3 regions of the Streptomyces mabaensis genome follow, and region 1 is predicted to be linked to each of the others. Evidence: riboswitches for the same ligand, from Rfam matches in the RefSeq annotation. Region 1 holds a riboswitch; each other region holds the start of a gene.

Region 1 (6,974 bases):
ACCGACTGATTGACGATTTCGTAGGCAAGGGTTCCGCGGACCTCATCCACGAGTTCGCCTTCCCGCTGCCCATCTACGCCATCTGCGACATGTTGGGCGTACCGCGCGAGGACCAGGACGACTTCCGCGACTGGGCGGGAATGATGATCCGACACGGCGGCGGGCCGCGGGGCGGGGTGGCACGGTCCGTGAAGCAGATGCGGAACTATCTCGCCGAGCTGATTCACCGCAAACGGGAGGAGCCGGGCGAGGATCTGATTTCGGGTCTGATCCGGGCGAGCGACCACGGCGAGCACCTCACCGAGAACGAGGCCGCCGCGATGGCTTTCATCCTGCTCTTCGCCGGTTTCGAGACGACGGTCAATCTGATCGGGAACGGGGTTTACGCCCTGTTGCGGCACCCGGAGCAGCGCGAGCGGCTCCAGATCTCCCTGGCCGCCGGCGAGACGGGGCTGCTGGCCACCGGTGTCGAGGAACTGCTGCGCTACGACGGGCCGGTGGAGCTGGCGACCTGGCGTTTCGCGACCGAGCCGCTGACGCTCGGCGGGCAGGCGGTGGCTGCTGGGGACCCCGTACTGGTCGTACTCGCGGCGGCGGACCGGGACCCCGAGCGGTTCGAGCAGCCCGATGTGCTGGACCTCACCCGGCGTGACAATCCGCATCTCGGATACGGACACGGCATCCACTACTGCCTGGGCGCGCCGCTGGCCCGGCTGGAGGGGCGGACGGCCCTCGCGACGCTGCTGCGCCGCCTTCCTGACCTGCGGCTCGCGGCGGATCCTGCCGATTTGCGGTGGCGGGGCGGGCTCATCATGCGCGGACTGCGCACCCTGCCGGTGGAGTTCACCCCCTCCGCAAGGTGACACACGGTCACGCGCGTGACCTTCACGTGATCTCCGCTGCATCGACTTGTGACAAGCGTTCGAGTACCGCTACGTTCACCGTCGTCTCACCCGTCACACGGAAGGCCACCGCATGCGCTCCGGGAACGGCCGCCACCGGCGCCCCCGCCAAGCCCCCGCTCTTGTCGTCGCGGCCGGAGTCACCGGCTCCGCCATCGCGATCCCGCTGCTCGGCGCCACCGGTGCCAGCGCGGCGGAAGCCTCCACCTGGGACCGCGTCGCTGAGTGCGAGAGCGGCGGCACTTGGAGCGCGGACCTGGGCAACGGGTACTACGGCGGGCTTCAGTTCAGCCAGGAGACCTGGGAGCAGTTCGGCGGGCTGTCGTACGCGCCGCAGGCGGACCTCGCCAGCCGCTCCCAGCAGATCGCCGTCGCGGAGAAGGTGCTCGCCGCGCAGGGCCCGCAGGCCTGGCCGAGCTGCGCCGGCCCCGCGGGACTGGCCAAGGGCGGCCTGATCGCCGATGTCGACCCGGGTCTGCCGACGGGGGACATGTCGGTCGGCCCCGCCCCGGTGCGGCCCTCCGAGTCCACTCCGGTGGACACCCCCTCCCTGCTGCCCACCGCACCCGCCGCACCCGCCGCCCCCGCGACGCCGACGGCTCCCGCGGGAACGAACGCCCCCAAGGCGGACAAGCCGGGCCAGTCGGGCCAGTCGGACACCGCGTCACCCGCCGCGTCCGCCCCTGCGGACGCCGCGGCAACTCCCGGCGCCGGCAAGCACCGGGGCGAACCGGCCCCCGGCGAGACGGCGGAGAGCGCCGAGGCGGCCGAGCCGGGCACGCCCGCGGCCGACCGCGAGACTGGGCGGCACGCCTCGCGCGGCGACGACGCGGCGCGCGACGGTGCTGCGGCGGAAGCGGGTGCGTACACCGTCCGTCCGGGCGACAACCTGTGGGACATCGCGGACAAGCAGAACGTAGCGGGCGGATGGTCCGCGATCTACGAGGCCAACGAGCAGGTCATCGGTGTCGAGCCGGACCTCATCCTCCCCGGCCAGAGCCTCGATCTGGGGCAAAAGTAGGGGTAGTTCGGGACTTAATGTCCTAGTTTGCTCAAGTGAGACATGAATCTCTTCCGCCCAACTGGCCCGTCTCGTCCGCCCGGTCCCGCACTTTTGCCTCTCACCTGCGGAAATGACGGATTCGCGGGGGAGGGTATGGGCGTTTTCTCCCCGATGTTCGGCATTGAACATCGGGGAGGCCTGTGTCTACGGTCTGAACCGCTCGCACCGCGGGCTCCTTTCGACCGTCACGCCGAATCCTGCCGACGGGCGAAGGAAGTAGTCGTCGCGTAAGCGCCGTTGGCAGGAGCGGGGGACCCAAGGTAAGTGCCGGGCGCGGCCGTTGAGACAACGGCAGCCGACCGGCTGGGGTGAAGTCGCGCGCCACGACGCGCGGCCGGGCAACTCACTTGGCCCGAACCCGACAGCTCACCTCGTAGGCGTCGGTGAGGGGATCACTCCATGCTGCTTTCCGGCAAGGGCAAACACCGCCGCCCGTCCAAGGCCACCCGCATCGCCACGCTCGCCGGTGTCACGGGTGCGGCCGTCGCCGTGCCGCTGATGGGCGCCACCTCGGCGTCCGCCGCCTCCGTCGCGACCTGGGACAAGGTCGCCCAGTGCGAGTCCGGCGGCAACTGGTCCATCAACACCGGCAACGGCTACTACGGCGGCCTGCAGTTCTCGCAGTCCAGCTGGGCGGCCGCCGGCGGTACGAAGTACGCCCCCCGTGCCGACCTGGCCAGCAAGAGCCAGCAGATCGCCACCGCCGAGGTACTCCTCGACATGCAGGGTCCGGGTGCCTGGGCCTGCGCCGGCGCCGGCAACCTGACCAACGACGGTGTCGACCCGGGCGTCGACACCGGCTCCGCCGCCAAGCCGGCCGAGAAGCCGAAGGCCGCCCAGCCGAAGGCCGCGAAGAAGGCCGAGAAGCGCACCGAGCCTGCCAAGGCCAGCCGGTCCGAGGCGCGTGCCGAGGCCCCCAAGGCCGCCAAGTCCTTCAAGAAGGGCGACGGCGAGTACAAGGTGAAGGCCGGCGACACCCTCGCCAAGATCGCTGAGACCGAGAAGGTCAAGGGCGGCTGGCAGAAGCTGTTCGAGCTGAACAAGGACGTCGTCGAGGACGCCGACGTCATCTACCCGGGCCAGCAGCTCCACCTCCGCTGACCCCGGCCCCGCGGCCTTAGGGCCTGCCCGGGACCGGCCTCGGCGGAAGCCGGTCCCCCCGAAACCGCCCCGGCCCGGCGCGCTCTCCCCCGTGCGCGCCGGGCCGGGGCTTTCTGCCGTCGCGATTACCGTCCAGTACCGCGCGGTGCTTATGTCCCGGCCCGCGGGTATTCGGGCCTGTTTTCGTCCCAGGGTCCGGGCGGTAGGCCGGTGGATGCCCCGCAGCCGGTTAGGCTCTTGCCGCAAGGCCAAAGAGACCCTGCACCCATAGCGTCACATCCCAGAAGGAGATGCTCGTGCCGTCCATCGACGTCGTCGTAGCCCGGGAAATCCTGGACTCCCGAGGCAACCCCACGGTCGAGGTCGAGGTCGGCCTCGACGACGGCAGCACGGGTCGTGCTGCAGTTCCGTCCGGTGCATCCACCGGTGCGTTCGAGGCCCTCGAGCTCCGCGACGGTGACCCGAACCGCTACCAGGGCAAGGGCGTCGAGAAGGCCGTCCTCGCCGTCATCGAGCAGATCGGCCCCGAGCTGGTCGGGTACGACGCCACCGAGCAGCGCCTGATCGACCAGGCGATGTTCGACCTGGACGCCACCCCGGACAAGTCCTCGCTCGGCGCCAACGCCATCCTCGGCGTCTCCCTCGCCGTCGCGCACGCCGCCTCCGAGGCGTCCGACCTGCCGCTCTTCCGCTACCTCGGCGGCCCGAACGCGCACCTGCTGCCCGTCCCGATGATGAACATCCTGAACGGCGGCTCGCACGCCGACTCCAACGTGGACATCCAGGAGTTCATGATCGCGCCGATCGGCGCCGAGTCCTTCTCCGAGGCCCTGCGCTGGGGCACCGAGGTTTACCACACCCTGAAGAAGGTCCTGAAGGAGAAGGGGCTCTCCACCGGTCTCGGCGACGAGGGCGGCTTCGCGCCGAACCTCGGCTCCAACCGCGAGGCGCTCGACCTCATCCTCGAGGCCATCAAGCAGGCCGGCTACGCGCCCGGCAAGGACATCGCGCTCGCGCTCGATTGCGCGGCCTCCGAGTTCTACAAGGACGGCTCGTACGAGTTCGAGGGCAAGTCCCGCTCGGCCGCCGAGATGACCGAGTACTACGAGGAGCTCGTCTCCGCGTACCCGCTGGTCTCCATCGAGGACCCGCTGTTCGAGGACGACTGGGCCGGCTGGAAGGTCATCACCGACAAGCTCGGCAGCAAGGTCCAGCTGGTCGGCGACGACCTGTTCGTCACCAACCCGGAGCGCCTCGCCCGCGGTATCGAGGAGGGCTCCGCGAACGCCCTGCTCGTCAAGGTCAACCAGATCGGTTCGCTGACCGAGACCCTGGACGCCGTCGAGCTGGCCCAGCGCAGCGGCTTCAAGTGCATGATGTCGCACCGCTCCGGCGAGACCGAGGACGTCACCATCGCCGACCTGGCCGTCGCCACCAACTGCGGCCAGATCAAGACCGGTGCCCCGGCCCGCTCCGAGCGCGTCGCCAAGTACAACCAGCTGCTGCGCATCGAGGAGATCCTCGACGACGCGGCGGTGTACGCGGGCCGCAGCGCGTTCCCGCGGTTCCGTACCGCATAGCGGCAAGGCGTAACAGCACAGCCAGTCGTACGTACGTCCCCGGCCGCGGTCCCGTACCGTGTCCGGGGACGTACGCGCGTAACGGCAGGGGAGGCGGGAGACATGGCCGGAAAGGACCGCGACCGGTTCTCCACCGCGACCAGGATTCGGCTGCTCGGCGAGCGGACCGCCGCCCGCGTCTACCGCTCCCAGACCCGGCGGCAGATCCGCCGCAGCCGGCTCACCGGCCGGGCCGCGCTGCTCGCGCTGGTGCTCTGCACGCTGGTCGTGGCTCTCGCGTATCCGATGCGCCAGTACGTCTCCCAGCGCTCGGAGATCGCCGAGCAGCAGCGGGAGGCGGACCGGGCCCGGGCCGGGCTGGAAGAGCTGCGCGACCAGAAGGCCCGCTGGCAGGACCCCGCGTTCGTGGAGCAGCAGGCGCGCGAGCACCTGCACTTCGTACGTCCCGGGGAGACCGGCTTCACCATGATCGACCCCGAGGCCGAGGACCTGGACCACAGCGACCAGGGCAGCGCGGACCGGCCCTGGTACTCCAACGTCTGGGACGGCGTGGACAAGGCCGACCGCCCGGACCGGTAGACCCCGAACAACCCCCAAGACCAGACCGACCAGCGAACGAAGAGACTCTCCCAGGCATGGACACGCCCCCGCCCCAGACCGACCGGACCGAGCCCACGGACGCGGACATCGCCGCGTTCAAGGAGCAGCTCGGCCGCCCGCCCCGCGGGCTGCGCGCCATCGCCCACCGCTGCCCCTGCGGGCAGCCGGACGTGGTCGAGACGGCCCCGCGCCTGGAGGACGGCACGCCGTTCCCGACGCTGTACTACCTGACGTGCCCGCGGGCCGCCGGTGCGATCGGCACCCTGGAGGGCGGGGGCGTCATGAAGGAGATGCAGGCCCGCCTCGCCGAGGACCCCGAACTGGCGGCGGCGTACCGCGTCGCGCACGAGGACTACATCGCGCGCCGCGATGCGATCGAGGTGCTCCAGGGCTTCCCCAGTGCCGGCGGCATGCCGGACCGGGTGAAGTGCCTGCACGTCCTGGTCGGCCACTCGCTGGCGGCCGGCCCCGGCGTGAACCCGCTGGGCGACGAGGCCCTGGCGATGCTGCCCGAGTGGTGGGCCAAGGGCCCCTGCGTCACCCCGTGCGGGCCCCCCGCCGGTGACGGATGGGAGGTCGGCCGCTCGGAGGACGGCTCGGGCTGGTTCGCCGTCAAGCCACTTGAAGGGGACGACCAGTGACGCGCGTCGCCGCCATCGACTGCGGTACCAACTCGATCCGCCTGCTGGTCGCGGACGCCGACCCGGCCACGGGCGAACTGAAGGAGCTCGACCGGCGGATGACGATCGTCCGGCTCGGCCAGGGCGTCGACCGCACCGGGCGGCTGGCGCCCGAGGCGCTGGAGCGGACGTTCGCGGCGTGCCGCGAGTACGCCGGTGTCATCCGGGCCCTGAGCGCCGAACGCATCCGATTCGTGGCCACCTCGGCCTCCCGCGACGCCGAGAACCGCGACGACTTCGTACGCGGGGTGCTGGACATCCTCGGCGTCGAGCCCGAGGTGATCACCGGCGACCAGGAGGCCGAGTTCTCCTTCACCGGTGCCACCAAGGAGCTGACCGGCCGTGCCGACCTGGCGAGGCCGTTCCTGGTGGTGGACATCGGGGGCGGTTCGACGGAGTTCGTGGTCGGCGACGACCACGTCCGCGCCGCCCGGTCGGTCGACGTCGGCTGTGTGCGGATGACCGAGCGCCATCTCGTACGGGAGGGCGTGGTGTCCGACCCGCCGACGGCCGGGCAGATCGCCGCCATACGCGAGGACATCCGGGCCGCCCTCGACCTGGCGGAGGAGACCGTCCCGCTCGGCGAGGCCAGGACGCTGGTCGGGCTGGCCGGCTCGGTCACCACGGTCGCCGCGATCGCGCTGGGCCTGAGCGCGTACGACTCCGCCGCGATCCACCACACCCGGATCCCCGTGGCGAAGGTCGCCGAGATCACCGGCACGCTGCTCGCCTCGACCCACGACGAGCGTGCCGCGATCCCCGTGATGCACCCGGGCCGGGTGGACGTGATCGGCGCGGGCGCGCTGGTCCTGCTGGAGATCATGGAGCGGACGGGCGCCCGGGAGGTCGTCGTTAGCGAGCACGACATCCTCGACGGCATCGCCTGGTCGGTCGCCTGACGGCCCGCTCGGGAGCCCTGGCGAGGGCCGCCGCGAGAAAGTTCGTGAAGTTCTTCACAAGGAAAAGGGGCCTGTGAGTCGCCCATCCGTGCCGTATGGCCCGGATAAGCGACCCACAGCCCCCCTTCATGCCCCTACCGGACACTTCC
Region 2 (6,974 bases), on a different contig from region 1:
TGCAGCTCCACGGGTTTGCCGAGCGCTTCGGTCAACTCGGCGTAGGAACGGCGCAGTTCCGCCTCGGTGGTCAGGTCCAGGCGTACGCCGCCGAGGTCGGGGCGGTGCCGCAGGTGGGGTGCGGTGGTCTTGAGCGCGACGGGGTAGCCGAGGCGGGCGGCGGCCTCGACGGCGGCGTCCGGGCCGGGCGCGGGGAGGGCGGACAGGACGGAGATCCCGTACCGCGCCAGCAGCTCGTGGGCATCGGCGTCGGGGAGCGTGATGCCTCGCTCTCCCACCACGGGTTCGAGCAGCGCTTCGAGCTGCGCGGCGGCGCCGGCCTCGTCGATGGTGTCGTTGAGGGCCTCGGGCACCCGTCCGGGCTCGGCGGCCTGCCGCCGCCACTGGGCGTACCGCACGGCCTCGGCCAACGCCCGGACCGCCCGTTCGGCGGCGGGGTAGGCGGGAATCCGAGCCCCGGGCCGCGCTCGCTCTGCCCCGCGACCAGCCCCCCCGGCGGACGGCGCCGCCGCCCCGCGGACGGCGGCGCGGGCCCCGGCGTCACCGGAACCGGCAACGCCAAGCGTGCCGCCCGCGTGCGGCACGCCGCGCGCACCGGGCGCGGCCCCCGCGTCCTCGGCCGCCCCGGCCGAGGCTCCGGCGCGGGCGTCCGGGCCCGACGCCGGCGCACCCGCGCGGGCCGGGGCCGGGGACGCCGTGCTGGTCGCCGCCGCCAGGGCGTCCGCGAGGCCGCCCAGCTCCACGTGGACCACCGCGACCGGCTTGGCCGGGGCGTCCGCCGCCGCCTCGCGCAGCGCCGCGGCCAGCACCTCGCCGTCACCCGACTCCGTCGCGCCGTTGTCCCCCACCCAGGGGATCGCCGTCACGACCACCGCGTCGCAGCCGTCGTCCGCGAGTGCCTCGGCCAGCGCGGCGCGGAAGTCCGCCGGGGTCGCTGCCGTGGTCAGGTCCCGGGGCGGCTGCGGGCGCAGCCCCTCGGTCAGGCAGGCGTCGTACGTCAGCAGACCGAGCGACTCGGAGTTGCCGAAGATCGCCACCCGCGGTCCGGCGGGCAGCGGCTGGTCCGCGAGCATCAGGCCGACGTCCACCAGTTCCGTGACCGTGTCGACCCGGATCACGCCGGCCTGACGCAGCAGCGCCGAGACCGTCGCGTCGGGGATGCGCGTGACCGGCACCGCGTGTCCGGGCGGTGCGCTGCCGCTGTGCCGGCCGCCCTTGACGACGACGACCGGTTTGACCTGCGAGGTGCGGCGGGCGAGGCGGGTGAACTTCCGCGGGTTGCCGAGCGTTTCGAGGTAGAGCAGAGCCACATCGGTGGCCGGGTCCTCGTACCAGTACTGCAGGAAGTCGTTGCCGGAGACGTCGGCGCGGTTGCCCGCCGAGATGAACGAGGACAGCCCCGCGCCCCGCCGCAGCAGCCCCGACAGCAGGGCGATGCCGATCGCACCGGACTGGGTGAACAGGCCGATGCGCCCCGGCGTGGGCGGTTCGGGGGCCAGCGAGGCGTTCAGCAGGACGTCGTCCGCGGTGTTGATGATGCCGAAGGCGTTGGGGCCGATGATGCGCATGCCGTACGACCGCGCCTGGCGGACCAGTTCACGCTGCCGCTCCCGGCCCTCCGCGCCGCTCTCCGCGTACCCGGCGGACAGGACGACGAGCCCCTGTACGCCGTGCTCGCCGCAGTCGGCCACCGCTTCGGGCACCCGGTCGGCGGGGACGGCCACGACCGCGAGGTCGACGGGCTCGCCGATCTCGCCGACGGAGCGGTACGCGGGGACGCCGCCGAGCGTCGTGCCGCCGGCCTCCAGCGCGCGGTTCACGGCGTACGTACGCCCGGTGAACCCGGAGCCGAGGAGGTTGCGCAGCACGGACCGGCCGACACCGCCGGGCGCGCGGCCGGCGCCGATGACGGCGACGGCACCGGGCGCGAGCAGGCGCTGCACGGAGCGGGCCTCGGCGCGCTGCTCGCGGGCGCGCTGGACGGCCAGCGACCGGTCGGTGGGTTCGAGGTCGAAGGTGAGATGGACGGAGCCGTCCTCGAAGCTGCGCTTCTGCGTGTACCCCGCATCCGTGAACACCTTGATCATCTTGGTGTTGGCGGGCAGCACCTCGGCGGCGAACCGCCGGATGCCGCGCTCGCGCGCGACGGCACCGATGTGTTCGAGCAGCGCTGAGGCCACCCCGCGCCCCTGGTGGGCGTCCTGGACGAGGAATGCGACCTCGGCCTCGTCCGCGGGGGCGGAGGCGGGCCGGCCGTCCTCGTTGATCCGGTCGAAGCGCACGGTGGCGATGAACTCGCCGCCGACGGTGGCCGCGAGGCCGACCCGGTCCACGTAGTCGTGATGGGTGAAGCGGTGGACGTCACGGTCGGAGAGCCGGGGGTAGGGAGCGAAGAAGCGGTAGTACTTCGACTGGTCCGACACCTGTTCGTAGAAGCTGACCAGGCGTTCGGCGTCCTCGGTGGTGATGGGCCTGATCCGCGCGGTGCCGCCGTCGCGCAGCACTACGTCGGCTTCCCAGTGGGCCGGGTAGGCGTGGTGCTCGTCATGGGCCGGCGGGGGCTGCATGGGGAAAGAGTACGGGTCGCGGCGGCGCCCGGGGCGGGGCAGTCTGAGGAAGTCCGAACGGCAGGCCGGATGCGGTCCGGAAGGGCCGGACCCGAGCACCCCGCACCCCATGAGAGACTGGTCTAGACAACCTTAAGCACCTGAAGGGCATCACCATGGTTGAGCGCCGCGTCAACGTCGGCTGGGCCGAAGGCCTGCACGCCCGGCCCGCCTCGATCTTCGTCCGCGCCGCGACGGCCTCCGGCGTCCCCGTGACGATCGCCAAGGCCGACGGAAGCCCGGTCAACGCCGGCTCCATGCTCGCGGTGCTCGGCCTCGGCGCCCACGGCGGCGAGGAAATCGTGCTCGCGTCCGACGCGGACGGCGCGGACGCCGCCCTCGACCGGCTCGCAAAGCTGGTCGCCGAGGGGCTCGAGGAGCTTCCGGAAACCGTCTGAGCCGGAACGGCTCATCACGGCGATGCGATGCGGTGAAAACGGCTCGGCCGTTTTCACCGCATCTTTTTCGCCCGAATCGAATGCGCACCTACAGAATTCGGGCAGCTGAAAACAACCCCGGCCAATAGCTCCTCTTTGTATACGGCGGAACTGTTAATGGGGAGCGCTCGCGGTGTTTACGGCATGTTGCGAAGTCCTCACCCTTTCGGTGCGCCGCAGCCGGTGCGCCGATGCCGCCCGCTCCGCGTGCTGCGCCGTCAGTGCCCGCGCCCGCTCCGCGTCACCGCGCGCCACCGCGTCGACGATCGCCCCGTGTTCCGCCCACGACTCCAGCGGCCGGGCGGGCGCCTCGACCGCGTACATCCAGGCGATCTTGTGCCGCAGCTGGGTGAGCAGCGCCGTGAGGCCGGGACTGCCCGAGGCCTGGGCGAGCGTCTCGTGGAACCAGCCGCCCAGCGAGCGCAGATCCTCGCCCTGCCCGCGGCGGGCCCGCTCCTGCCCCAGCCTCACCAGGCCGCGCAGCACCTTGAGATGCGCCTCGGTGCGCCGCCGTGCGGCCCGTGCGGCGCCCAGCGGCTCCAGCAGCATCCGGATCTCCAGCAGGTCGGCCGCCTCCTGCTCGGTGGGCTCGGCCACGCAGGCGCCCGCGTGCCGGCGGGTGACGACGAAGCCCTCGGACTCCAGGGTGCGCAGGGCTTCGCGGACGGGGACGCGCGAGACGCCGTAGCGGCGCGCGAGCACCTCCTCGGTGAGTCGGCTGCCGCGTTCGAAGACACCGGAGACGATGTCGTCGCGGATTGCCGTGCATACCGAGTGCGCGGGAATGCGCATGACCGGACCTCCGCCTTAATCCCCGCGAAACGCGGTCGGACGACGCCTGTTCTGCGACTCTATTGCAGCGCGCGGGAATTTCCGACGGCGGGCGGGAAATCAGGTATATCTTCTGGCCAAAGTTCCTGGCGGAGAACGGCCGGGGAACGCCGAAGACCCCGACGCGGGGGCGGGGCCTTCGGAAGCTGTCGGTGGAGGAACCTCAGAGGCTGACGCCGTGCGAGCGCAGGTAGCCGACCGGGTCGATGTCCGAGCCGTACTCGGCGCTCGTCCGGGCCTCGAAGTGGAGGTGCGGGCCGGACGAGTTGCCCGTCGAGCCGGAGAGGCCGATCTGCTGCCCCGGGGTGACGGACTCGCCGACGGACACCGAGAGGGAGGACAGGTGGCCGTACTGGGTGTAGGTGCCGTCGTTCATCTTGATCACGACGTTGTTGCCGTACGCGCCGCCCCAGCCGGCCTCGACGACGGTGCCCATGCCCACGGCCCGCACGGTGGTGCCGGAGGCCGCGTGGAAGTCGACACCGGTGTGGCTGCCGGAGGACCAGGCGGCGCCGCCCGCCTGGTAGGAGGTGGAGACGTACGAGCCGGCGATCGGGGAGACATAGCTGTTCAGGCGCTTGCGCTCGGCCTCACGGGCGGCGCGCTCCTTGGCCTCGCGCTCCGCCTTGGCCTTCGCCTCGGCCTTGCGCTTGGCCTCCTCGGCCCGCTTCTTCGCCTCGGCCTCGGCCTTCGCCTTGGCGGCGGCCGCCTCGGCGGCCTGCTGCTGGGCCTGCGCCTGGGCGTCGATCTGGTCGGCCAGGGTGTCGGCGACGACGATGGCGTTGAGGCCGGTGTCCTCGACCGTCGCGGCCGCCGGCTCGGCGGCGGCGAAGGCCGGCGAGCTCAGGGTGCCGACGACGCCCGCGGTGGCGAGGGTGGCGATGCCTGCGATGTTCGCGCTCTTGCGCGTCATACGGCTCGGACGACGGTGCTTCCCGGTGGCACGGGTGAACGCCATGAAGAGGCTGATCCTTTCCTTCCTTCTCGCCTACCGGGTTAGCTGACGGGTTCGGAGCAGGAAGGTCTCCTACGGGCTTCCTCTGGCGAGGAGGCCCGATTCACCCCAGGGACTGCGTGGGTCCCCGGCTCCCCAGGCTCGCGCCTGACGGGGACTCGGCGATGGCTGCCCGGTGCCGCGGGTGCGACGCTCACATCTGACGAACAGCCGGACAGACGCTAAGCGGCTCATCTGTCAATCACCAAACAGACACGGTTTTTTGTAGCGCACGCCACAGGCCAGACACCCAACCTCCGCAACAATCCGGACATATGGGAGGACCCCGGTGGCTCGCCGGCCACCGGGGTCCCTCTTGTCCGTCTTACTGCCGCTTACGGCCGATCAGCCGGTGACAACAGTCACTTCGCCGATGCCGAGCGCCTTCACCGGCTCCTCGATCTGCGACGCGTCACCCACCAGGACGGTCACCAGCCGGTCGACCGGGAACGCGCTGACGGCCGCCGCGGTGGCTTCCACCGTGCCCGTTTCGGCCAGCCGTACGTACAACTGCGCCTGGTAGTCGTCCGGCAGATGCTGCTCCACCTGGTCGGCGAGCGTGCCGGCGACGGCCGCGGCCGTCTCGAACTTCAGCGGGGCGACACCCACCAAGTTCTGTACGGCGACGTCGCGTTCGGCGTCGGTGAGGCCCTCGGCGGCGAGCGTGCGCAGCACCGTCCAGAGGTCCTCCAGCGCCGGGCCGGTGTGCGGGGTGTCGACCGAGCCGCTGATGGCGAGCATGGCCGCGCCCGTGCCGTCGGGTGCGGACCGCAGCACCTGGCCGAACGCCCGGACGCCGTACGTGTAGCCCTTCTCCTCCCGCAGGACGCGGTCCAGCCGGGAGGTGAGCGTGCCGCCGAGGCAGTACGTGCCCAGCACCTGGGCCGCCCAGACCCGGTCGTGCCGGTCGGGGCCGATACGGCCGAGCAACAGCTGGGTCTGCACGGCGCCGGGGCGGTCCACGATCACCACGCGGCCGGTGTCGTCGGCGGTCACCGGCGGCACCGGGCGCGGCTGCGCGGAGCCCCCGGTCCAGGCGCCCAGGGTCTCGGCGAGGACGGCGTCCAGGTCGGTACCGGTGTAGTCGCCGACGACCACCGCGGTGGTCGTGGCGGGGCGAACGTAGGCCTCGTAGAAGCCCCTTACGGCCGCGGAGTCGATCCGCGCGACCGTCTCCTCGCTGCCCTGCCTCGGGCGCGACATCCGGACGTCTGCGGGGAACAGCTCCGCGGAGAGCTGCTTGGCCGCGCGGCGGGACGGGTTGGCCAGCTCGTGCGGGATCTCGTCGAGCCGGTTGCGCACCAGGCGGTCCACCTCGCTGTCGGCGAACGCGGGGGCCCGCAGCGCCTCCGCGAGCAGCCCGAGGGCCTTCGGCAGCCGGGAGGCGGGCACTTCGAGGGAGACCCGGACGCCCGGATGGTCGGCGTGCGCGTCCAGCGTGGCGCCGCACCGCTCCAGTTCCGCGGCGAACTCCTCGGCGGTGTGCTTGTCGGTGCCCTCGGACAGGGCGCGGGCCATGATCGTGGCCACACCGTCGAGGCCGTCCGGCTCGGCGTCCAGCGGCGCGTCGAGGATGATCTCGACCGCGACGACCTGCTGGCCGGGGCGGTGGCAGCGGAGCACGGTCAGGCCGTTGTCCAGGGTGGCGCGCTCGGGGGCCGGGAAGGCCCACGGCTTGGCTTCGCCCGCCTGGGGCTGCGGGTGGAACTCCATGCTGGTGATCTCTGCGTCGCTCACTGCTGCGCCCCTTCGGTGCCGTTCTCGTTCGTGCCCTCGGCGTCGTCCGCGTCCTCCGCGTCTTCCGCGGCCACGGGTTCGTACACGAGGACCGCCCGGTTGTCGGGGCGCAGCCGGGCCGCGGCCACGGCCTGCACCTCTTCGGCGGTGATGTCGAGAACCCGCTGTACGGCGGTCAGGGCGAGCTGCGGGTCGCCGAACAGCACGGCGTACCGGCAGAGTTCATCGGCGCGGCCGGCGACCGTGGAGAGCCGGTCCAGCCACTCGCGCTCCAGCTGGGCCTGGGCGCGCTCCATCTCCTCCGCCGTGGGACCCTCGGCGGCGAAGCGGGCGAGCTCGTCGTCGACCGCGGCCTCGATCGTCGGTACC
Region 3 (6,974 bases), on a different contig from region 1:
TCCGGGCTTAGTCGTGTTCGCGGGCCCGCCCGCCCCAGCGCTTGACCTTTACGCAACGTCAAGATTTAGCGTTCAGGGCATGGAGTGGTCGATCCAGGAAATCGCCCGGCGCGCCGGGACCACCAGCCGGACGCTGCGGCACTACGGCGATCTCGGGCTGCTCGAGCCCAGCCGTATCGGCAGCAACGGCTACCGCTACTACGGGCAGGACGCGCTCGTACGCCTGCAGCGCATCCTGCTGCTGCGTGAGCTGGGGCTCGGCCTGCCCGCCATCGCGGAGGTGCTCGCGGGGCAGCGGGACACCGCGGCGGCCCTGCGGACGCACCTGGACCTGCTGGAGCAGGAGCGCGAGCGCATCGGGCGGCAGATCGCCTCGGTGCGGACCACTCTCCACAAGACCGAGAGAGGGGAACAGCTCATGGCTGAGGAAATGCTGGACGGCTTCGATCACACGCAGTACGAGCCTGAGGTGACCGAGCGCTGGGGCCGGCAGGCGTATGAGGAGGGCGACCGCTGGTGGCGCTCGCTCACCCCGGAGCAGAAGCGGGAGTTCATGGAGCGGCAGGTCTCCATCGCCCAGGCCTTCGCGCGGGCGCTCCAGGAGGGGAAGGCCGCCGGCAGTGACGAGGTGCAGGCCATCACGCGGCGGCACTACGAGTGGCTGTCGGGGACGGTCACCCCGACCCGCTCGTACTTCATCGGGCTCGGCGAGATGTACGTCTCCGACCCGCGCTTCACCGCCACGTATGACCAGCACGGAGCCGGTACGGCGGCGTTCGTCCGCGACGCGATGAGGATCTACGGCGAGCGGCACCTGTCCGACGAGTAGCTCCGGGCCGCGGCCGCGTCCCGCTCGCCCGGTTGGCCGTTGCCCGGTCGCCGCCCCCGTGGCCTGCGGACAGGCTGGGTGAGTGGGGCACGAAGGAGGGCACATCGAGGACCAGGACCCGGACGAAGGCATCGGGAGCAGGGCCGCGCGCCGGTTCGTCCGTGCGCTGCCCGCGCTGCTGATCGTCGTCGGGCTGGTCTTCGACCTCTCCACCCCGCCGAGGTTCACGGGGTCGCCCTTCTTCTCGGCCGCGCCGCTCATCGCCGCGCCGCTGTTCTCGCTCGGCACCACGTTCCTGACCGGCGTGACCGCCTGCCTCGCCGTGCTGGCCCTGCACCTCCACAACGGGACGATGTGGCAGGCGGCGTCGCTGACCGAGCTGGCCACCGTGCTGACGGTGGCCGGTCTGGCGCTGCTCACCAACCGGGTGGTACGTCTCAGTGGCGAACAGCTCGCCTCCGCGCGCGGGATCGCGGAGGCGGCCCAGCGGGCCGTGCTCCCCGCGCCGGCCGACCGGATCGGCGGACTCCACATCGCCGCCCGGTACGAGGCGGCGCAGGCGGACGCGTTCATCGGCGGCGATCTCTATGCCGTACAGGACACGCCGTACGGGGTACGCCTGGTCGTCGGCGACGTACGGGGCAAGGGGCTCGACGCGGTGGAGGCGGTCGCCATCCTCATCGGGGCCTTCCGCGAGGCCGCCGAGCAGGAGTCCTCGCTCGAAGGCGTCGCGCAGCGGCTGGAGCGGGCCCTGACACGCGAGGGGACCCGCCGGGACAGCCTCGACGCGGTGGAGGGTTTCACCACCGCCGTGCTGGCGGAGATCCCGCGCGGCGGGCACGTGCTGCGGCTGGTCAACCGGGGGCATCCGGACCCCCTGCTGCTGCACGCCGACGGGACGCTGGAGACGCTCAAGCCCGCCGAACCGGCACTGCCGCTCGGCATGGGCGACCTGGCCAGCTGGCCCGACCGCGGGGAGGAGAGCGGGTTTCCGGCCGGGGCAACGCTGCTCCTCTACACCGACGGGCTGTCCGAGGCGCGGGACGGGGCTGGCGTCTTCTACGACCCGCAGGAGCGGCTGCGTGGCCGGATCTTTCCCGGGCCGGAAGCGCTGCTGACCGCGCTCGTCACCGATGTGCGGCGGTACACCGGGGGCAGCTCGACGGACGACATGGCGCTGCTCGCGGTCGGCCGCCCGCTGGAGGGGCAGCCGGACCGGCGTACCACCGTCCCGGTAGTCCGGCAGGCGTGACCGGAAGGGCACGGACACCCTCCGTAATCGAAGCGGAGCCCTCCGCATAACAATTGACGAACCATCAGGGTGAGGGTGGTTTATGAGCGGCGGTCAACTCGCCCGGTATCACCCCTTCCTGTCCCGGAAAGTCCCGGTGGAGAGCGTTAACGATCAACAGGAACAGCTTGGAATAGCGCCCCGGTGTCTATTAACGTTCGATAACGCAGCGCGGTCGTCCCAGCCGTCGCAAGAGACGGCACCGTGCGCGTGCGCCGAATTCCGCAAGGGAACCGGGGAACCACCAACTTGGGGTGAATCGGGCTGAAACCGGCCCGTAGGAGACCTTCCTGCTCCGAACCCGTCAGCTAACCCGGTAGGCGAGAAGGAAGGAAAGGAGCACGCCTCCGTGGCGTCCAACACCCCTGCCCCCGAAGTAACCCGGTCCATGACGCAGTCGTTTCCGGGAGGCACCGAAGGTTTCGGCGTCGAAGGGGGGACGTGGGAGGAATGGAACCCCACTGAGGACTCCGTCCGTCCCGTACGCGGCCGGCACCGCGTCGCCAAGCAGCGCGGCGGACTCGCCCGCAGCTCCACGGTGCTCGGAGTCGGCGTCATCGCCGCGGTCGGCGCCGGCGGCATCGCCACCGCGCAGGACAAGCCGGCCGTCACCATCTCCCTCCCCGACTCGATCACGTCCTCGCTGCCGGACGCCGCCTCGCTGCCCGGCGTGGGCGCGCTGATATCCGGTGACGACAGCGACGAGGACCGGGACACCTCCGTCGACGCCCCGCTCACCATGGCCGGCGTCAGCGCGGCGGAGGCCCAGCAGGGCACCACCGACGCGGGCGAGGCGCTGCGCGCCCGCATCCTGCTCCAGGCCGAGCACCAGCAGGACGCCGCCGACGCCGAGGCCCGTGCGGCCGCGGAGAAGGCCGCGGAAGCGGCGGCCGCCGCGGAGGCGAAGAAGCAGCAGGAGGCCGAGGCGGCGAAGGCGGCCGCGGAGAAGAAGGCCGCGGAGGAGGCCGCCAGGGCCGAGGCGGAGGCCGAGCGACTCGCCAAGCTGGCGGCCGGCTACTCCCTCCCCACCTCCTCGTACACCCTGACCTCGCACTACGGCCAGTCCGGCTCGATGTGGTCCTCCGGCCAGCACACCGGCCTCGACTTCGCCGCCCCCACCGGTACGCCGGTCAAGGCCGTGCACGGCGGCACCATCAAGTCGGCCGGCTGGTCCGGGTCTTACGGCTACCGCATCGTGCTGGAGCTCGAGGACGGTACGGAGATCTGGTACTGCCACCTCTCCTCGATGTCCGTCACCTCCGGCAAGGTCACCAACGGCGAGACCATCGGGCGCGTCGGCGCGACCGGCAACGTCACCGGCCCGCACCTGCACCTCGAGGTGCGCGTGGGCGGCGACACGGTCGACCCGCTGGCTTGGCTGCGCGGCAAGGGCCTGACGGTCTGAGCGGGCGGTTACCGGCCGGGGTGCCCGTACGCGCCGTACGGATTGCCGTACGGACCGTGGCCGCCCGGGCCGTGCCCGTACACGGTGACGTGCGGGCGCGGGATCGGTACGGGCAGCCGGCCCGTTGCTAGGGCCGCGTGGGCCAGCGCCGGGCCCGCCACCGCGCGCCGCTGCCACAGGTGGTGCAGCAGTTCCTGCTCGCGGGCGGTGAAGTCCGGGCCGGCCGCGCCGCGGCGGGCCCGGTGCCGCAGGAAGGCCAGCGACGTCGCGAAGGCCTCGTACTCGGCGACCGCGCGTGCCGCGGCCGGTCCGCCGGTCCGGGCCGCCATGCCGCGGGCCACGCCGCGGGCCCGCATCGAGGAGAGCGCCGGTGGCTCGGCGGGGCCCAGCCAGCCGGCCGCCGCGTACGCGGGCAGCTCGTCGGCGACGGTCCGCAGTTCGCCCTGCCGGGTCCAGACCGCCAGCCAGGTCAGCAGCCCGAAGACGGGCACCATGAACGCCCCGTACACGAGGTAGAAGGCGTGCTCGCCGTAGGCCGAGGAGCCGTTCCAGAGGGCGTGCATCAGCATCGCGAGGCCGAGCCCCAGCAGCGGAAGAACGATCCTGCGCGGCCGGCGACCCTCGGCCGCCATCGCCGCGGCGCCGAAGCCGATGCCGGTGAGCACGGTGAACAGCGGGTGCGCGAAGGGCGACATGACGATACGGACGAAGAAGGTCGCCGCCGTCATCGAGGTGAGACCCGAGCCGCCGGTCTCCAGGTCCTCGCCGAACGCGTTGCCCAAATAGAGGATGTTCTCGGTGAAGGCGAAGCCCGTCGCGGTGAAGCCGGCTATGACCACCCCGTCGACGATCCCGGTGAAGTCCCGTCCGCGGAAGACGAAGACCAGTAGCACGGCGGCCGCCTTCGCGCTCTCCTCCACGACCGGAGCGATGACGGTGGCCCCGAGGTGGTCCGCGCCGGCCGGGTCCGCGGTGGCCATGGCGAGCCAGCGGGTGGCGAAGCTGTTCGCCACTATCGCGACGAGCGCGGCCGCGAAGGCACCCCACGCGAAGGCGAAGACCAGGTTTGTCCAGGGGCCCGGCTCGACCCGGTCCAGCCAGCGGAACGCGGCCAGCAGCAGTGGCACCGGCAGGACCGAGAGGCCGAGGCCGACCAGAAAGCCCTGGGTGCCGGTCTGTTCGCGTACGAGGGCGAGGATCAACAGGGCCGAGAGGGCGAGCAGGGTGGTCACCGCCGCCGCGCGGACCGTCCTGCCGCGCCAGAACGCGCGGCGCGGGCGGTAGCGCCAGTGCGCGCGCTCCGGAACGGCGTCGAACAGCGGCCGCCGTTCACAGGCCGGGACCGGGACGGGGTCCGCAGGAGAGGACATTCGCCGACCCTAACGAGGCGCAGCGGCACCTCGCGAGGACGTATCAGTTCTGCGTACGGCGGAACAGCAGATCGTGTACAACGTGCCCCTTGTCCAGCCCCTGGCCCTCGAAGCGGGTGAGGGGGCGGAACGCGGGGCGGGGCGCGTAGCCGCCGTCCGCCTGCGTGTTCTCGAAGCCGGGGTGGGCGCTGAGCACCTCGAGCATCTGCTCGGCGTACGGCTCCCAGTCGGTCGCGCAGTGCAGGACCGCGCCCGGCTTCATCCGGGTCGCCGCGAGCGAGAGGAACTCCGGCTGGATCAGCCGGCGCTTGTGGTGGCGCTTCTTGGGCCAGGGGTCCGGGAAGTACACCCGCAGCCCGTCGAGCGAGCGCGGCGGCAGCATCTCCCGCAGCAGGATGATCGCGTCGCCGTTGGCCACCCGGATGTTGGACAGTCCGTTCCGCTCCGCGAGACCGAGCAGGTTGCCCTGGCCGGGGGTGTGCACGTCGACGGCCAGAATTCCGGTGTCCGGGTCGTCGGCGGCCATCTGCGCGGTGGCCTCGCCCATGCCGAAGCCGATCTCCAGGACGACGGGCAGCCCGCCGAAGAGCTCGTCGAGATCCAGGACGTGCCGTCCGTCGATGTCGAGTCCCCACTGGCCCCACAGCCGCTGGAGCGCGTCCCCCTGGCTCGTGGTCACGCGGCTTCGCCGCGGCTGGAAGCTGCGGATCCGCCGCTCGTGGTGCGAGCCGGCGGGGTCGGGCGCGGGCCCGTCGGGGAAGCGGGGCACGCTCCGGTCGCGGAGGAGCCGGCCGGCCTGGGGGGTGGTGGCGTTAAGGGACTCAGACACAATGCCCCGATTCTACGGCGCCCCCACGACACGCCGTCCCGGCCGTCCCCGACGCCTGCCCCGTTGCCGACTGCCTGCGCCCCGGTGCCACGGGCCAGGCCGGGTCCCTTTCGGCCGTCCGTCCGCCCCGGTCCAGACCCCAGCCCCTTTCGGCCGTCCGTCCGCCCCGGTCCGGACCCCGGTGCCTTTCGGCCGTCCGTCCGCCCCGGTCCGGACCCCGGTGCCTTTCGGCCGTCCGTCCCGGTCCGGCTACCCCGGCCCGCCCGTGCGGCCTGCCGGTGCCCGACTGCCTCCGCCCCGCCCGCCCTCGCCGCCTCCAGCCCCGCCGCCCCCAGGCGCCCCCCCCGCCGCCCGCCCTACCCCATCGCCGCCAGGGCCCTTCGGGCCACCTCCCGGCCGATCGGCAGGGATGCCGTCGCCGCAGGGGAGGGGGCGTTCAGGACGTGGAGGGTTCTGGGGGCCTCCTGGATCAGGAAGTCGTCCGCCAGCGTGCCGTCGCGCAGGACCGCCTGGGCGCGGACGCCCGCCGGCGCGGGGTGCAGGTCCGGCTCCGTCACCTCCGGGAGCAGCCGGCGCACCGCCTCGGTGAACGCGCGCTTCGACAGCGAGCGGTGCAGCTCACCCGCGCCGTACCGCCAGTGCCGGCGCGCTATCCGCCACGACCCGGGCCAGGCCAGCGTGCCGGCCAGTTCGCGGGGGTGTACGGCCGACCAGTCGTACCCCTCGCGCGCCAGCGCCGGCACCGCGTTCGGCCCGAGGTGGACGCCGCCGTCGATGCCCCGGGTCAGGTGCACCCCGAGGAACGGGAAGGCCGGGTCCGGCACTGGGTAGACCAGGCCGCGCACCAGCTCGGGCCGGGCCAGTTCGTAGTACTCGCCGCGGAACGGGACGATCCGCACGGCCGGGTCGTCGCCCGCCAGCCGCGCGATCCGGTCGCAGTACAGCCCCGCGCAGTTGACCAGCGCGCGGGCGCGCAGCACCGCACCGTCCGCGGTCCGGACCGCGACGCCCGACGCGCGACGCCCGATCAGCGTGACCTCCGCGCCGTACCGCACGTCCGCGCCCGCCGCCGTCAGCAGGTCCGCGAGCTGGGCCGCCACCCGCCCGTAGTCGACGATCCCGGTCGTGCCGACCCGGATCGCCGCCAGGCCCCGGACATGCGGCTCGTACTCCGCGAGCTGGGCCGGGCCCAGCTCACGGACCGGAATCCCGTTCTCCCGGCCGCGCTGGACCAGGGCGTGCAGCCGGGG

The links. Region 1 has a riboswitch for cyclic di-AMP ahead of ACWV17_RS07400 (transglycosylase family protein). Riboswitches for the same ligand answer to the same signal wherever they lie in the genome.
Region 2: linked by a shared signal. The riboswitch ahead of ACWV17_RS06455 (M23 family metallopeptidase) and the one ahead of ACWV17_RS07400 (transglycosylase family protein) in region 1 are both predicted to bind cyclic di-AMP.
Region 3: linked by a shared signal. The riboswitch ahead of ACWV17_RS19420 (M23 family metallopeptidase) and the one ahead of ACWV17_RS07400 (transglycosylase family protein) in region 1 are both predicted to bind cyclic di-AMP.

Annotation. Positions count from the first base shown of each region.
Region 1 covers NZ_JBSOPZ010000006.1:100,834-107,807, reverse strand. The annotation lists gene ACWV17_RS07410 (cytochrome P450 family protein) at 1-863, shown strand, start outside; gene ACWV17_RS07405 (transglycosylase family protein) at 976-1,923, shown strand; cyclic di-AMP (ydaO/yuaA leader) riboswitch at 2,180-2,360, shown strand; gene ACWV17_RS07400 (transglycosylase family protein) at 2,365-3,066, shown strand; gene eno (phosphopyruvate hydratase) at 3,363-4,646, shown strand; gene ACWV17_RS07390 (FtsB family cell division protein) at 4,749-5,225, shown strand; gene ACWV17_RS07385 (DUF501 domain-containing protein) at 5,282-5,887, shown strand; gene ACWV17_RS07380 (Ppx/GppA phosphatase family protein) at 5,884-6,825, shown strand.
Region 2 covers NZ_JBSOPZ010000005.1:148,016-154,989, forward strand. The annotation lists gene ACWV17_RS06440 (bifunctional acetate--CoA ligase family protein/GNAT family N-acetyltransferase) at 1-2,567, opposite strand, end outside; gene ACWV17_RS06445 (HPr family phosphocarrier protein) at 2,723-3,004, shown strand; gene ACWV17_RS06450 (GntR family transcriptional regulator) at 3,158-3,835, opposite strand; gene ACWV17_RS06455 (M23 family metallopeptidase) at 4,038-4,832, opposite strand; cyclic di-AMP (ydaO/yuaA leader) riboswitch at 4,846-5,003, opposite strand; gene ACWV17_RS06460 (M16 family metallopeptidase) at 5,214-6,581, opposite strand; gene ACWV17_RS06465 (M16 family metallopeptidase) at 6,602-6,974, opposite strand, start outside.
Region 3 covers NZ_JBSOPZ010000020.1:50,206-57,179, reverse strand. The annotation lists gene ACWV17_RS19430 (MerR family transcriptional regulator) at 80-829, shown strand; gene ACWV17_RS19425 (PP2C family protein-serine/threonine phosphatase) at 912-2,081, shown strand; cyclic di-AMP (ydaO/yuaA leader) riboswitch at 2,324-2,458, shown strand; gene ACWV17_RS19420 (M23 family metallopeptidase) at 2,509-3,525, shown strand; gene ACWV17_RS19415 (PrsW family intramembrane metalloprotease) at 3,534-4,895, opposite strand; gene trmB (tRNA (guanosine(46)-N7)-methyltransferase TrmB) at 4,939-5,724, opposite strand; gene lhgO (L-2-hydroxyglutarate oxidase) at 6,081-6,974, opposite strand, start outside.